DNA from 3 places in the Sporosarcina sp. P1 genome. Region 3 is predicted to be linked to each of the others. Evidence: riboswitches for the same ligand, from Rfam matches in the RefSeq annotation. Region 3 holds a riboswitch; each other region holds the start of a gene.
The links. A riboswitch is a leader RNA that binds a small molecule or an ion and turns the genes downstream of it on or off. The one in region 3 is predicted to bind cobalamin.
Positions count from the first base shown of each region.

Region 1: linked by a shared signal. The riboswitch ahead of CSV73_RS08270 (hypothetical protein) and the one ahead of CSV73_RS12570 (ABC transporter substrate-binding protein) in region 3 are both predicted to bind cobalamin.
Region 2: linked by a shared signal. The riboswitch ahead of CSV73_RS03610 (ribonucleotide reductase N-terminal alpha domain-containing protein) and the one ahead of CSV73_RS12570 (ABC transporter substrate-binding protein) in region 3 are both predicted to bind cobalamin.

Region 1 is NZ_PDYS01000006.1:61,845-66,138, forward strand. Features, by position in the region: gene CSV73_RS08265 (MATE family efflux transporter) at 1-1,079, shown strand, start outside; cobalamin riboswitch at 1,229-1,419, shown strand; gene CSV73_RS08270 (hypothetical protein) at 1,671-1,892, shown strand; gene CSV73_RS08275 (ABC transporter permease) at 1,940-3,883, opposite strand; gene CSV73_RS08280 (ABC transporter ATP-binding protein) at 3,873-4,294, opposite strand, start outside.
Region 2 is NZ_PDYS01000002.1:149,826-154,119, forward strand. Features, by position in the region: gene CSV73_RS03600 (BMC domain-containing protein) at 1-203, shown strand, start outside; gene mdh (malate dehydrogenase) at 264-1,217, shown strand; gene CSV73_RS16425 (hypothetical protein) at 1,589-1,759, shown strand; cobalamin riboswitch at 1,926-2,102, shown strand; gene CSV73_RS03610 (ribonucleotide reductase N-terminal alpha domain-containing protein) at 2,276-3,550, shown strand; gene CSV73_RS03615 (CdaR family transcriptional regulator) at 3,626-4,294, shown strand, end outside.
Region 3 is NZ_PDYS01000014.1:3,166-7,459, reverse strand. Features, by position in the region: gene CSV73_RS12580 (adenosylcobinamide amidohydrolase) at 1-66, opposite strand, end outside; gene CSV73_RS12575 (FecCD family ABC transporter permease) at 69-1,061, opposite strand; gene CSV73_RS12570 (ABC transporter substrate-binding protein) at 1,054-2,040, opposite strand; cobalamin riboswitch at 2,182-2,308, opposite strand; gene argS (arginine--tRNA ligase) at 2,744-4,294, opposite strand, start outside.

The DNA.
Region 1 (4,294 bases), on a different contig from region 3:
ATGTGCAGAAAGCTCGATCAATTTTTACACATGCTATTTTCTCCATTTTCTTATTCACCATTATATTAGGTTTAACCGCCTTTATTTTTAGAGATTCGTTAGCTTACGCACTTGGAGCCAATGCGACTACTTTCCCTTATGTATCGCAATACTTATTTGTGATTTTACTATTTGGCTTTATCTTTACTGTAGAAAACACATTTAGTATTTTCGTACGCAATGATGGAGCACCGAATCTTTCAATGGCCGGGCTAATTGTGACTTCTGTCGTTAACATTATCTTGAATTATGTGTTCTTATTCATTTTTGATTACGGCGTTGCCGGTGCTGCATCCGCCACCATTATTGCTTCTTTCATGGGTATGCTAGTACTCGCAACACACTTTTTCAAGAAAAATAATAACTTGAAACTAATTCGCTTGAAGTTCAATAAAAAGCTGTTCCTGGCCATTCTTTTTGTTGGATTTCCGAGTTTCCTTTCCGAGTTAGGAATCTCCTTCTTTACCATTACACATAATATCGCGTTCGAACGGATGGCGGGCACGGAAGGTGTTGCGGCCTTCTCTATTTTGAACTATGTACACAGTGTCATGCTAATGCTATTTCTTGGAATGGGCGGTGCGATTCAGCCACTTATCAGTTACTATCAAGGCTCCGGCAACCGGATAAGGATGAAAGAAACCGTAAAAAAAGCCACATTTACCGTTGTCATCGCAGGTGCCGTGTTTTTCCTTGTCGGTCAATTCGCGGCGGGCCCTATCGTATCGATCTTTGGAGACTTCCCGCAAGCCGTAAGAGATTTGGCTACTTCCGGAATTAATCTATTCTTCTTTGCTTATTTGTTCACCGGTACGAACTTTGTGATGATGACATATTATCAGTCTATCGGCAATGTACGGATGGCAACTTGGATTACTGCTTCACGCGAAATCATCATCATGTTGCTCTTCTTGATGATTTTACCTCGTTTCTTTGGTTTGAATGGTATTTGGTTGTCCATTCCAGCCTCTGAGTTTGTCGTATTTATTGGTGTCTACCTATATCAAAGGAATGCTACTCGACATTCCTTAATTGGATAAATAGTACGTCATAGAACCGGACGGAACTATTTATTATCGTTCCAAGTAATACGTTCCATAGGAGTAGGGTGCGTTTTTGTTGTCTTGGAAGAGGCTGCATTATTTTTGTTCCTTTCGTAAATAAGAATGATATACTGAAAGAGCAACTGAATATCGTGTTAGAGATAGGTGCGTTTATCGTTCGTAAACGCTTAAAAGGGAAATCGGTGAAAAACCGATGCTGTCCCGCAACTGTGAGTTGGAGTATAATTCGTTACCACTGTTTCACCGCAAGGGAAATGGGAAGGTGAATTATACGTTGAAAACGAGCCAGGAGACCTGCCTAGATCAGTACACACCAATACCCTACGCGGATAGGAGGTGTCAAGTGCGGCTTATGAAAAATCATACAAAAGCCGACGTACGAACAAACGGAATCAGGACATTCTTTAGGTGGCTTCGATATAGTTTCTGTCGATCCTACACAAATGTATTTCCTGCCGAACCGTTTAATTCGTCATGGCTTCCCACTTAACATCTATCCTGGTATATACCGGATGGATGTTTTTTACTGTCAACGAAAAATTACAAACACGATGAGGAGAATGAATTATGCACAATCAAACAATCAATGACTTTACAAACTTATTAAAGGACACCCTAATGTCGGAACGTGTGAGCACACACTCTACCCCCCTTCCCATACTAGTGAAAGATGTAAAAAAACAAATTTCCGAAGATCCCACGAATGACATAGCAGAAAAAGCTGAACAATTGGCTAATTTAGATAAAGCCTATCAAATCGTAGTAGCTGAGTTAGTAGGTAGTAACTAATTCGCGCTAAAATCCCCCTGACCTTTGTGTCAGGGGGTATTACTGTATTATAACGAATCTTTAATCACGCGCTTATAATTGAACACAGAAAGCAAACCAAATATAGAGTATAGCGCTGTGTAGATTAACATCACCATAATCGTTGGTGTCAGCATTTCAGTACCGAATAAGAACCAGCCGGATTTTACAGCAAAATAGCTGTGTAAGAGACCGACGACTAATGGAATACCGAAATTAAATACCTGCTTTCGTTGAATCCCTTTTAGTAAATCTGTTTGTGTATAGCCTAGTTTACGAAGAATGGTGTAATTCGATTTTTCATCTTCACTTTCGTCCATCTGTTTAAAGTATAGGACGCAGCCAGACGTAACAAGGAAAGCGAGACCAAGGAATCCAACGATGAACATAATCATGCCTGCACCTTGTATTTGTTTCGTTTTCTCCTCAAGCTTCGATTCATGCCCTGCCCATTCATTTATTCCCAACACATTAAATAGTTCATTCGCTTTTTCTAGATCATTTTCATTCTTGATATCCACTCCATGATACTCAGTAAATTCAGGCGTTATGGAAGGGTCCTTATCTACGTTCATTTTCTGAAATACTTGATCATCCACTACCGCGACAACAAAACCATAAGCTACACGCGTTGGAAGAACAGCTACTCTTTCCGTCCCTTTCAGTGTCAGATCATACATATGCTCTTTGCCTTGAAATACGATTTGCTGATTCGCTTGGAATTTCATAAAGTTTTCCGTAAAACTATCAGAGTTAACGAAGAGCAATTCCTTTTCTTCTACGTCTATCTCCGGCATTACTTCATCACTAATGACAATCATTTGCATATCAGTGTAACTCATCTCTTGACTTTCCCCACCTGAAATAGATAGAACTGTCGATAAATCAACAGGTATAGTCAATAGATCAATAGCTGACTCTGAATAGGCTATGCCTTCACTGTCAAGTGACTGCGTAAATTCCATTGCACGCGTAGTATCAGGAATGGTAAAGTCGGCAGGAATAGTTCGCTCCACTGACTTCTCTACTGAGTAATACGATATATAACTTAACGACAATAACGTAATGGATAGCGCAGATAGCGTCGTAATAATCATCAATAAAAGAGAATTGGATTTCATTCGAAACATAATGGATGAGAGAGACAGCACGTCGTTAACGTTCAAATATCCCCCTTTACGTTTGCGAATCATGTTAAAGATAAAGCTGACGGAGCCTTTATAAAATAAATAGGTTCCTAAGACCACAGAAGCTAGTATGACGATCATCACTAGAAATAGCTGATTTCCAAGAAACACACTACTAAATAATCGCGATGATAAATAATAGCCGAATACAATGAGAAGGATACCGAACACACCGATGATCGCCTGGAATATTGACATCTTTTTCACCCGCTGTTGTGTCACGGTGGTCACACGGAACAAAGACAATATACTTTGACGTTTAATGAATAGTGCATTCATGATCAAAATCAATACAAAGATTGCTGCAAAGACTATCAACGTCTGAAGTAATGCATCCGAAGAGAAACGCAAAGTCGCAACATCCGTTACACCGGTGACCTTAAATAGAATCAGCATGAGTAATCGTGACATCGAAAACCCTAAGAATATCCCTACAATGAGAGAACCGACGTATAAAAAGAAATTCTCCACACTTAAAATACGGAAAACAGTTCCTTTCGTCATTCCAATCAATTGAAATAATCCAATCTCCTTACTGCGTCGTTTAATGAATAGATTGTTAGCATATAGCAAGAATACAGACACGATAACAATCAGAAAAACTGAACCTGACTTAATAGCTGCCGCACCTTTCTTTCCTTCTGTTGCATCGTCTAATGCTGGATCGAATTGCAACGTTACGAATGAAAAGTATAAGCCTACGCTAAAAGTCAGTGCAAAGATATACACATAATAATGCTTAAGATTTTTCTTGATATTGCGGAAGATTAGCTGATTAAGCGTCATGTTGCACACCACCTAGTACACCTTGCGTTTTGATAATATCATTGAAAAATTCGTTCCGCGTTTGGTCTCCTTTATTCAGTTGTGTATAAATTTGTCCGTCTTTGATGAACACGACACGCTCACTAAAACTTGCGGCAAGAGGGTCATGAGTGACCATAATGATAGAGGCAGTTCGTTTCGTATGGAGATCACTTAATTTGTTCAACAAATCGGATGCCGCCTTTGAGTCAAGAGCGCCTGTTGGTTCATCCGCAAAAATGATGCTCGGATCATGTATGAATGCTCGTGCAGCAGACGTTCTTTGCTTTTGTCCACCCGAGATTTCATTTGGATATTTAGTAGCAATTTCTGAAATACCCAATTCCTCCGCCACTGCAAGGAATTTTTCATTGGCTAATTTTCTAGGCACTT
Region 2 (4,294 bases), on a different contig from region 3:
AAGGTGACGTTGGAGCAGTTCAGGCAGCTGTTGATGCAGGTCGCGACGCAGCAGCGCGTGTAGGTGAATTACTAGGCGCGCATGTAATACCGCGTCCCGATGATTCAGTATATGGCATGGTGAAACCCCTAGTGCCGACTACTTCAGAAATTCCACAAGTAAAGAAACTGGCAGAAGTGAAGAAGGCGCCGAAGAAAGACTGAGGCATACATGTGCTATAAGCGTATTACTCATAGTGAAATCTATAGAAAGGAGTGGTTTCCATGGCTTTCAAACGACATAAAATTGCAGTCATTGGAGCTGGTCATACCGGTTCAACCGTAGCATTGATGGCAGCGCAGAGAGAACTAGGTGACATCGTATTAGTCGATATACCGGATCTCTCTAATCCAACCAAAGGTAAAGCACTAGATCTTCTTCAAACGAGTCCTGTACAACAATTTAATTCTCGCATTACAGGTACATCTAATTACGAGGATATTGAAGGTGCAGCAATGGTTATCATTACTGCGGGTGTTGCGCGTAAACCAGGTATGAGTCGCGATGATTTAGTTGCAACCAATGCGAAGATTATGCGTTCCGTTTCCGAGCAAGTGAAGCGTCATGCCCCAGACAGCACCGTGCTGATTTTAAGTAATCCGGTAGATGCGATGACATATGTATGTTATAAAACAACTGGATTTCCTAAAAATCGTGTAATTGGACAATCAGGTGTGCTTGATACTGCACGTTTCAATACGTTCATTTCCGAAGAATTGAATATTTCTGTAGAGGATATTTCGGGCTTTGTACTTGGCGGACACGGAGATGATATGGTGCCACTTGTGCGTTACTCTTACGCCGGCGGCATTCCGTTGGATAAAATCATATCGAATGAACGGCTAGAAGCCATTGTGGAGCGTACTCGAAAAGGCGGCGGTGAAATTGTCTCACTACTAGGTAATGGTAGCGCTTATTACGCACCCGCTGCGGCTTTAGTAGAGATGGCTGAGGCAATTATTAAAGATAAGAAACGAATTTTGCCGTCCATCGCTTATTTAGAGGGTGAATATGGATATCAAAATATTTACTTAGGCGTACCCACTGTTCTCGGGGGCAATGGTATCGAAAGTGTGATTGAACTTCCGTTAACAAAGGAAGAACAAACAGCACTTGATCAGTCAGCTGACTCTGTCAGAGCAGTCATCGACATTTGCGAAAAGCAAATGTCCTTATAACTACTGATCTCTCTAAGTCGTAAAGAGGACTTAGGGAGATTTTTTGTATGGAAAGAATTTTACAGACCGTGTTTTATAATGGAATGATACAGAAGTCATAGGTTCTCTTCAAAAAAACGTAAAACTTCATTCGAAATGATAACTTTTATATTTACTTTTATTTATTTGAATGATACAATAAACAGAATTCACTGAAATATAAAATATGCCTTTAGTAAACTTACTCGGAAATATATAAAGAACTTATTTCCTTCGCTTCTAAAATGTAAGCGCTATCAAATAGCCTTTTATCAATAAGAGCGAAAAAATGTTCTTTTATTCCCCGATAAGGCATATACTATGAAAAATATAAAATCCAGGAGGTAATTCTTATGAAGAACAACGACTATCAGAACAATTCATCACTACCAGAGCAGAACGAAACATTCTATTTGATCACAGGTTACTCGGAGAATGGTTTCATCCATGGGATCACATGGCAAGAGGCATACGTTCAAGGATTGGCGGATTGCGGCTGTCTATGCGAACAACAACTCATGTAAGTAATGAAGAAAACTCGATACAGGGTGCCTAGCAAAAAACGATTGTGGATGTTTTCACAGTAGTTTAGTGCATAGGCACCCTATTTGTTTATGTGGACTTCCTTAATAAAAACAAACGCTACCACCCTCTATGTTATCCATGATAAAATGAAATCAATCAAATATATGAGTTTGCACGATACGCTGGTACCTATCAAGGTGTAAAAGGGAATCCGTAAACCGGAGCTGTCCCCGCAACTGTACACACGGACGACCGCTAAAATTAGCCACTATGGAGACATGGGAAGGCATTAGCGGAAGGATGAAGTGAAGCCAGGAGACCTGCCACGTATCGTCAAAGCGACACTTTCTTCGGGGGTTGAGGAGTGGAAGCAAAAAAGGTATCTGCATCTATGCATTTTTGTATGGAGTATTTTAAAGATGCCTGAATTTGTTTCCTCATTCACAACTATTGCAATCATCTTGCCGAAGAGGCGGAATGATTGTTTTTTGTTGTTTACGAAAGGAGACCGTGACATGAGAGTATTTGAACAGAAGAAGGAATGTATACATGAACGTGAACTGTTGCAGTTATTGTATAAACAAGTAGAACAACAGCGTGGAAGACCTGTGTATTCAGGATTTCATCAAGTAGTCAGGAAACTGTTACAGGATGGATTATATGGTCAATGGATCTATGACTATTCAGCAAGCGAAATCAAATGGCTTGGCTTACAGATTGTAGCTGAACGCGATCGATTGATACCTCCTGCACTGTTGCAACAATATATGAATGAATTTGTAACATCGGATTATTATGACAAACCGATAGGACTGCCTCAAGAGAGGATTATGCTCATAGCAATGGCCGCCATGCAGCATGAAACTATCCAGCGCCTACAAAAAGTACAGGAAGCATATTGGCTACTGAGTCATGGCTATGTGACTTTACCAGCTGAAGTGATGTCGTTCTTCGGTAAGACATTCTATCGGCGAAAGACGAGAGTAGAGCAATATACCATGGATATTGCTGACAGTAGAATCGCATCATTTTTATCGAGCAAAGTAAAAGAAAAGCATATACGTATACCCGATTATTTTATGGAACAAGTAAAAGCGTGCGGCTCTTGGAGTTTATTTGAAGCTGAACAAACAGAGCGCGCTTTGAGTTGTTCGCATGGCAACTCCAACAGTGAATGGTTTCCCGATGCTGCTGACGGTTCCTCTATTGCGTATAAAAAAGTTTCTGCCATTGGTTTGATGAAACAGCTGCTTGGAAGTGAAGGAATTGTTGTACATTTTCACAATGAAAAAAGACAGGAAAAAGCTGCATTGTCCTCATATATTCAATTGCCGAACGTAATGCAGGAAACGGAGTTGGCCCGTACTTGTACCATACTTGTGCGTTTACTAAACGGCATTGAGAGCATATGGGGACATACTTTACGAGTTGAAGTGGCAGGTTGGGAAACCGCTATAGCTGACCAGAAAATTGGTTTGCATTCAGAGAAGGCCCTCCTATTTATTGAAGAAGTAGCGGAAGAAATAAACCGCTACTTGGAGGTGGCATCGTATCAAAGCGGGATGCAAATCCCTTTGCGCAAAGCAGCCGCAGTCACGCATCAGTCGATAAACCAAGCGACGAGTCAACAGCAAACCGCGATGATCGACCGAGTCACTGCAGAACAGCGCCATACCGATCAAGGCGGATCTATCATGTTAGAGAAATCTCCAACCATTGAAACTGCAGAACTGTTACAGCTGCTCATAAAGGCATGGGGCGGTGGAGTACCGGAAGTCCGACTTATCTGAATCTCCTCTATTGTAGTGGAATCTAAAGTGACGTAAACTAAGTATTACAAACGGTTTCCATTTGAGGTGAGACAGGTGTTTCAATTTGATACATTAGGACATGAAATGGTAACGGAATTATCGAATCTGATTAAGCAGCAAGTCATTTTAACGGATCGAAGAGGCTTCATTCAATCGAGTACAGAACCCGATCGAATCAACCAGTTCCATGAAGGAGCACTGTTGAGTATGCGTCAGAAAACGATGCTCCGTATGGGGGATGAGGAAGCGCAGCATCTGCAGGGGGTTCGTAGGGGTATCGTCTTGCCAATCATCATTGGAGGCGAACCGATCGCTGTACTTGGTGTGACGGGTGATCCAGACGAGATTCATCCGCAGGCTCAGCTGATCTTACGCGTAGCGGAACTGTTCATCCAGGACTCCCTGAAAAGAAAGCAGAAGGATGAAAAAGTACGTGATGTGGAGTTCTTCGTCTTTGACTGGCTGACAGGATCAAAGAAAGATGAACGATTTATGGAACGGGGGACACTGCTCGGAATCGACGTCACTCTTTACCGTCAAGTGGTGGTATTGGAAGTGCTGGATTTACTGGAACAGTTCACGATCGAGGAAATGGAGACATTCGCATCGATTCAAAATATCCACCCTTCTATGAAGATGATTCGCTGGGCGCAAAATAAAATCTTACTATTATTACCTGAAATGAATCAACAAACAGTAAAAAATGAATTAGAATTCCTGTTG
Region 3 (4,294 bases):
GAACGACACATTTCGCACAATCGGTTCCTTGCCGTAGCTTCCCGATACGTTTTCCACTTGCAACATCTTCACATCGCTCCTTTTCTACGTTGTTTGTAAAAGATATAGGCAAACACCGGAGCGCCAATGAATGCTGTAATGACACCGACCGGTAATTCAGCCGGTGAAATAATCGTTCGTGCTACGAGATCGCAAATGATCAATAATGATGCACCGTTACATAATGATAACGGCAGTACATGACGGTGATCGGAGCCCCATAACATACGTGTCATATGGGGGACAACTAGGCCAACGAAGCCGATTGTTCCGGACACCGCAACAGCCGATCCAGTTAATACCGATCCGCCTAGCAAAATCATCAATTTACGCTGTTTGACATTGACTCCAAGATGATGCGCACGTTCCTCACCGAATAATAAAGCGTTCAATTCGCGGCGATTAAGCCACAGCATGAATGAGCCGATGATGAAAAACGGCAAGACCATTACAATATAATTCCAGCCGCGCATCGATACGCTACCAAGAAGCCAACCAACAATTTGACGGAGTTCTTCTTGCGTCAACGCGATCATCAGCGACAACACAGAACCAAGAAATGAACCGAAAATAATTCCTGTTAAAATAATTGTTTCCATTTTCATTGACCGGTCGACCATTCGAGCAAAACCGATCACTAAAAACATCGTCACTGCAGCACCGATCATACTAAATACAGGTAAGGTGAAAGCGCCAAGGACCGGCAGCGATATACCAAAAAAGAGTGTGATCACGGCGCCGACAGAGGCACCGGATGACACTCCGAGGGTGTAAGGATCAGCTAATGGGTTTTTCAGTAGCCCTTGAAAAGCAGCCCCTGAAATAGCCAATGAGGCACCGACGATTCCAGCCAGCAACACACGCGGCATACGAATCTTCCACAAAATATTACTTGCGGTCGTGTCCGATTGATCCCATAGCGTCTCTATTGGTATTTTCACTGTACCGATCGATACACCGAGCCAGATCGCCACAAGCAATGTGGCGATCGACACGACGTAGGCGAGAACGGTTTTATTCACCGAATACCTCCGGATAGATTGCTTTCGCAAACAATTCTAATCCGTCAGCTAAACGTGGACCTGTACGGCTTGTAATATCTTCATCCAGTTGAATGACTTGATCTTCTTTGATCGCAGTCACCGCATCAAAGCCGTCACGCGTTTTAATATTTTCTACGACATTTGGAACATAGCTATAGATCGCCAAAATCACATCCGGATTTTCATCTACAATCGTTTCAGGACTGATCATAATCCAGCCTTCTTCCGTCACAATGTTTTCAGCGTTAATGATATCCAAAAACTGCTGTGGGAATGTGCCTTTTCCTGCCGTATAGATTTCAGGTGCATCGGAGTTTTCAACGAACACGCGCTTCTTATCCGTGATATCTGCTGCTTTCTTTTCGATATCAGCAATTTTCGTTTTCATATCTTCGACGATTTGATTGGCTTCCGCATTTTTGTCCATGACTTCACCAATCATTTCAATCGTTTCATATGTTTCTTCAAATGTTCCTGCATTCTGTACGACGATCACAGGGATGCCTGCGTCACGAATTTGATTCAATCCTTCTTCATTCGAGCCCATCATCATTTCATGTGCGAATACCGCTTCCGGTTGCAATGAAATCACTTTTTCTATGTTGACCGTAAAGTCCCCTACGGTATCAAGCTCCGTTACTTCTTTAGGATAATCATCATTTTCTGTAACGGCGATGACTTGATCGCCTGCATCAATACCGAATAAAATTTCCGTGTTACTTGGAATTAATGAAATGACAGTTTCCGGCGCTTGTTCAAATGTAATTTCTTCGCCAATTGCATCTGTCAAGGTGTATGGGTAACTCGTTGTATCCGTTGACTCTTGTTCTGTTTTCGCTTCTTCCCCCGCTTGATTTTCATCTGCCGGTGTTTCTTCTTTTGTACTGTCGCTTCCGCATGCTGCAAGTAGTAGTACCGCAAGCATAGCCGTCAGCAGTAGTTGCCAAAACTTCTTCATGTGTGTTCCTCCTTCAATATGTGTATTGCATTACGCAAGCCGCAGACATGAAAAAAACCCTCCGATAGTTCGAAGGATTAGGTGGGATGAAATCAATGCGTGATCTCTTCCATCACACCTATCCTCGTAGGTTGCTGCGGAACTTCATTTTCCAAAAAGGCAGGTGACCTGGCTTGTGCATCGCACGTACAGTGGCGGGACCGCATCGGATTTGAACCGATTTCGCTTTTCATCTCAATTTTCGAGAACCTTTTTAGAAGATATGTAATTATGATTTATTATAGCGATAATAGTGTTGGTTGTACAGGGGATAGGAGGGTTTGGGTATGACATAGGGAGTGAGGCTCCAGCAGGGGGACGCTTTGCTGAGAGGCCTCGCGATGAGCCCTCCCAAACGCGTCCGCCTGGAACGTAGCGAAACGTTACCTTCCCCTTTCCAACCTCAAAATTTAATCACCCGTAAGCCCTTGAACTTCACTCTCTATCTCAAGAAAGAAACACCAGTGAAGCGAAGTGCAAGGCGGCGACTCGGGGAGGATCAGCTCGACAGGTAAGACAACCAAAAGGAAGCGAAGCGACCTGGTTGGCTTACCGCGGGCCCTCCCGAACGCGTCCGCCTGGAACGTAGCGTAACGTTACCTTCCCCTTTCCCACTCAAAAAGAAAAAGCCAAGCAGTAAACCCGCTTGGCCATTTTCGATATATTACATTCTTTCAGGTGCTTCAACGCCTACAAGTTTCAACGCGTTGGCAATCGTTGTTTTAGTAGCTGTAATCAATGCCAAACGTGCTTCGGAAAGGTCTTTGTTTTCCGGATCTAGCACCTTGTTCGCATTGTAGAAACTATGGAATGTAGCTGCTAGTTCCTGGATGTATGTTGTTACGCGGTGCGGTGCGCGCATACGAGCCGAGTCGCTGATTAGTTTCGGGAAGTCACCGAGTTTCTTCAGTAGCTCTAACTCTTTTTCGTCTTGCAATAGCGTGACGTTTTCTGTTGACGCTTCTACATTCTGTTCTTTTGCCTGACGCAAGATCGAACAAATACGTGCGTGTGCGTATTGTGCGTAGTAGACAGGGTTTTCATTGGATTTGGATACGGCTAAATCTAAATCGAAGTCCATTTGTGCGTCGCCTGAGCGCATCGCGAAGAAATAACGTACAGCGTCTAGTCCTACTTCTTCTACGAGTTCACGCAATGTGACGGCTTTTCCTGTGCGTTTGCTCATTTTGAATTTTTCTCCGTCTTTGTAAAGCTGAACCATTTGCGCCACTTCTACTTCAAGCGTGTCGCGGTCATAGCCAAGCGCCTGGATAGCTGCTTTCATACGTGGAATATATCCGTGGTGGTCTGCTCCCCAAATATTGATAAGTTTATCAAATCCACGACTCAGCTTGTCTTGGTGATAAGCAATGTCTGGTGTTAAATATGTGAATGAACCGTCTTGCTTGATCAATACACGGTCTTTATCGTCACCAAATGTAGTGGAACGGAACCAAGTAGCACCGTCTTCTTCAAAGACATGGCCATTTTCACGTAATTTATTGAGCGCGACATCGATTTTACCATTGTTATATAGGGACGTTTCCGAGAACCAGTTGTCGAAATGAACGCGGAAGTCCGTCAAGTCTTTCTTTAGTTTATCCAGTTCGATATTCAAGCCGTGTTCACGGAAAAATGCAAGTCGCTCTTGTTCTGGAACATGGACATACTTGTCGCCGTATTGTTCGACGAGACCTTTTGCGATCGTAATAATATCTGCGCCGCGATAACCATCTTCTGGCATTTCTTTTTCCAATCCAAGTGCTTCGAAATAACGAACGTCAATCGATAACGCTAAATTATTTATTTGATTACCTGCATCATTGATATAGTATTCACGCGCTACGTCATAGCCTGCTTTGTCGAGAATATTACATAATGAATCTCCAAGGGATGCCCCACGTGCGTGTCCTAAGTGCAAATCGCCTGTTGGGTTCGCTGATACGAATTCAACTTGGATCTTCTGTTGCTGTCCGCTATCGGAACGTCCGTAGTCTGCTCCTTGATCCAGGACAGATTTCACGATATCCCCGAGGCTGTCTGTTTTCAAGCGGATATTGAGGAAGCCAGGTCCAGCGATTTCAATGGAGTCGATTGCGGTGTTCTTCGTATCGAGGTGCTCTAAAATACTTTCCGCAATTGCACGTGGCGGCTTTTTCGCTAGTTTTGTCAACTGCATAGCGATATTCGCTGCATAATCTCCGTTCTCTTTACT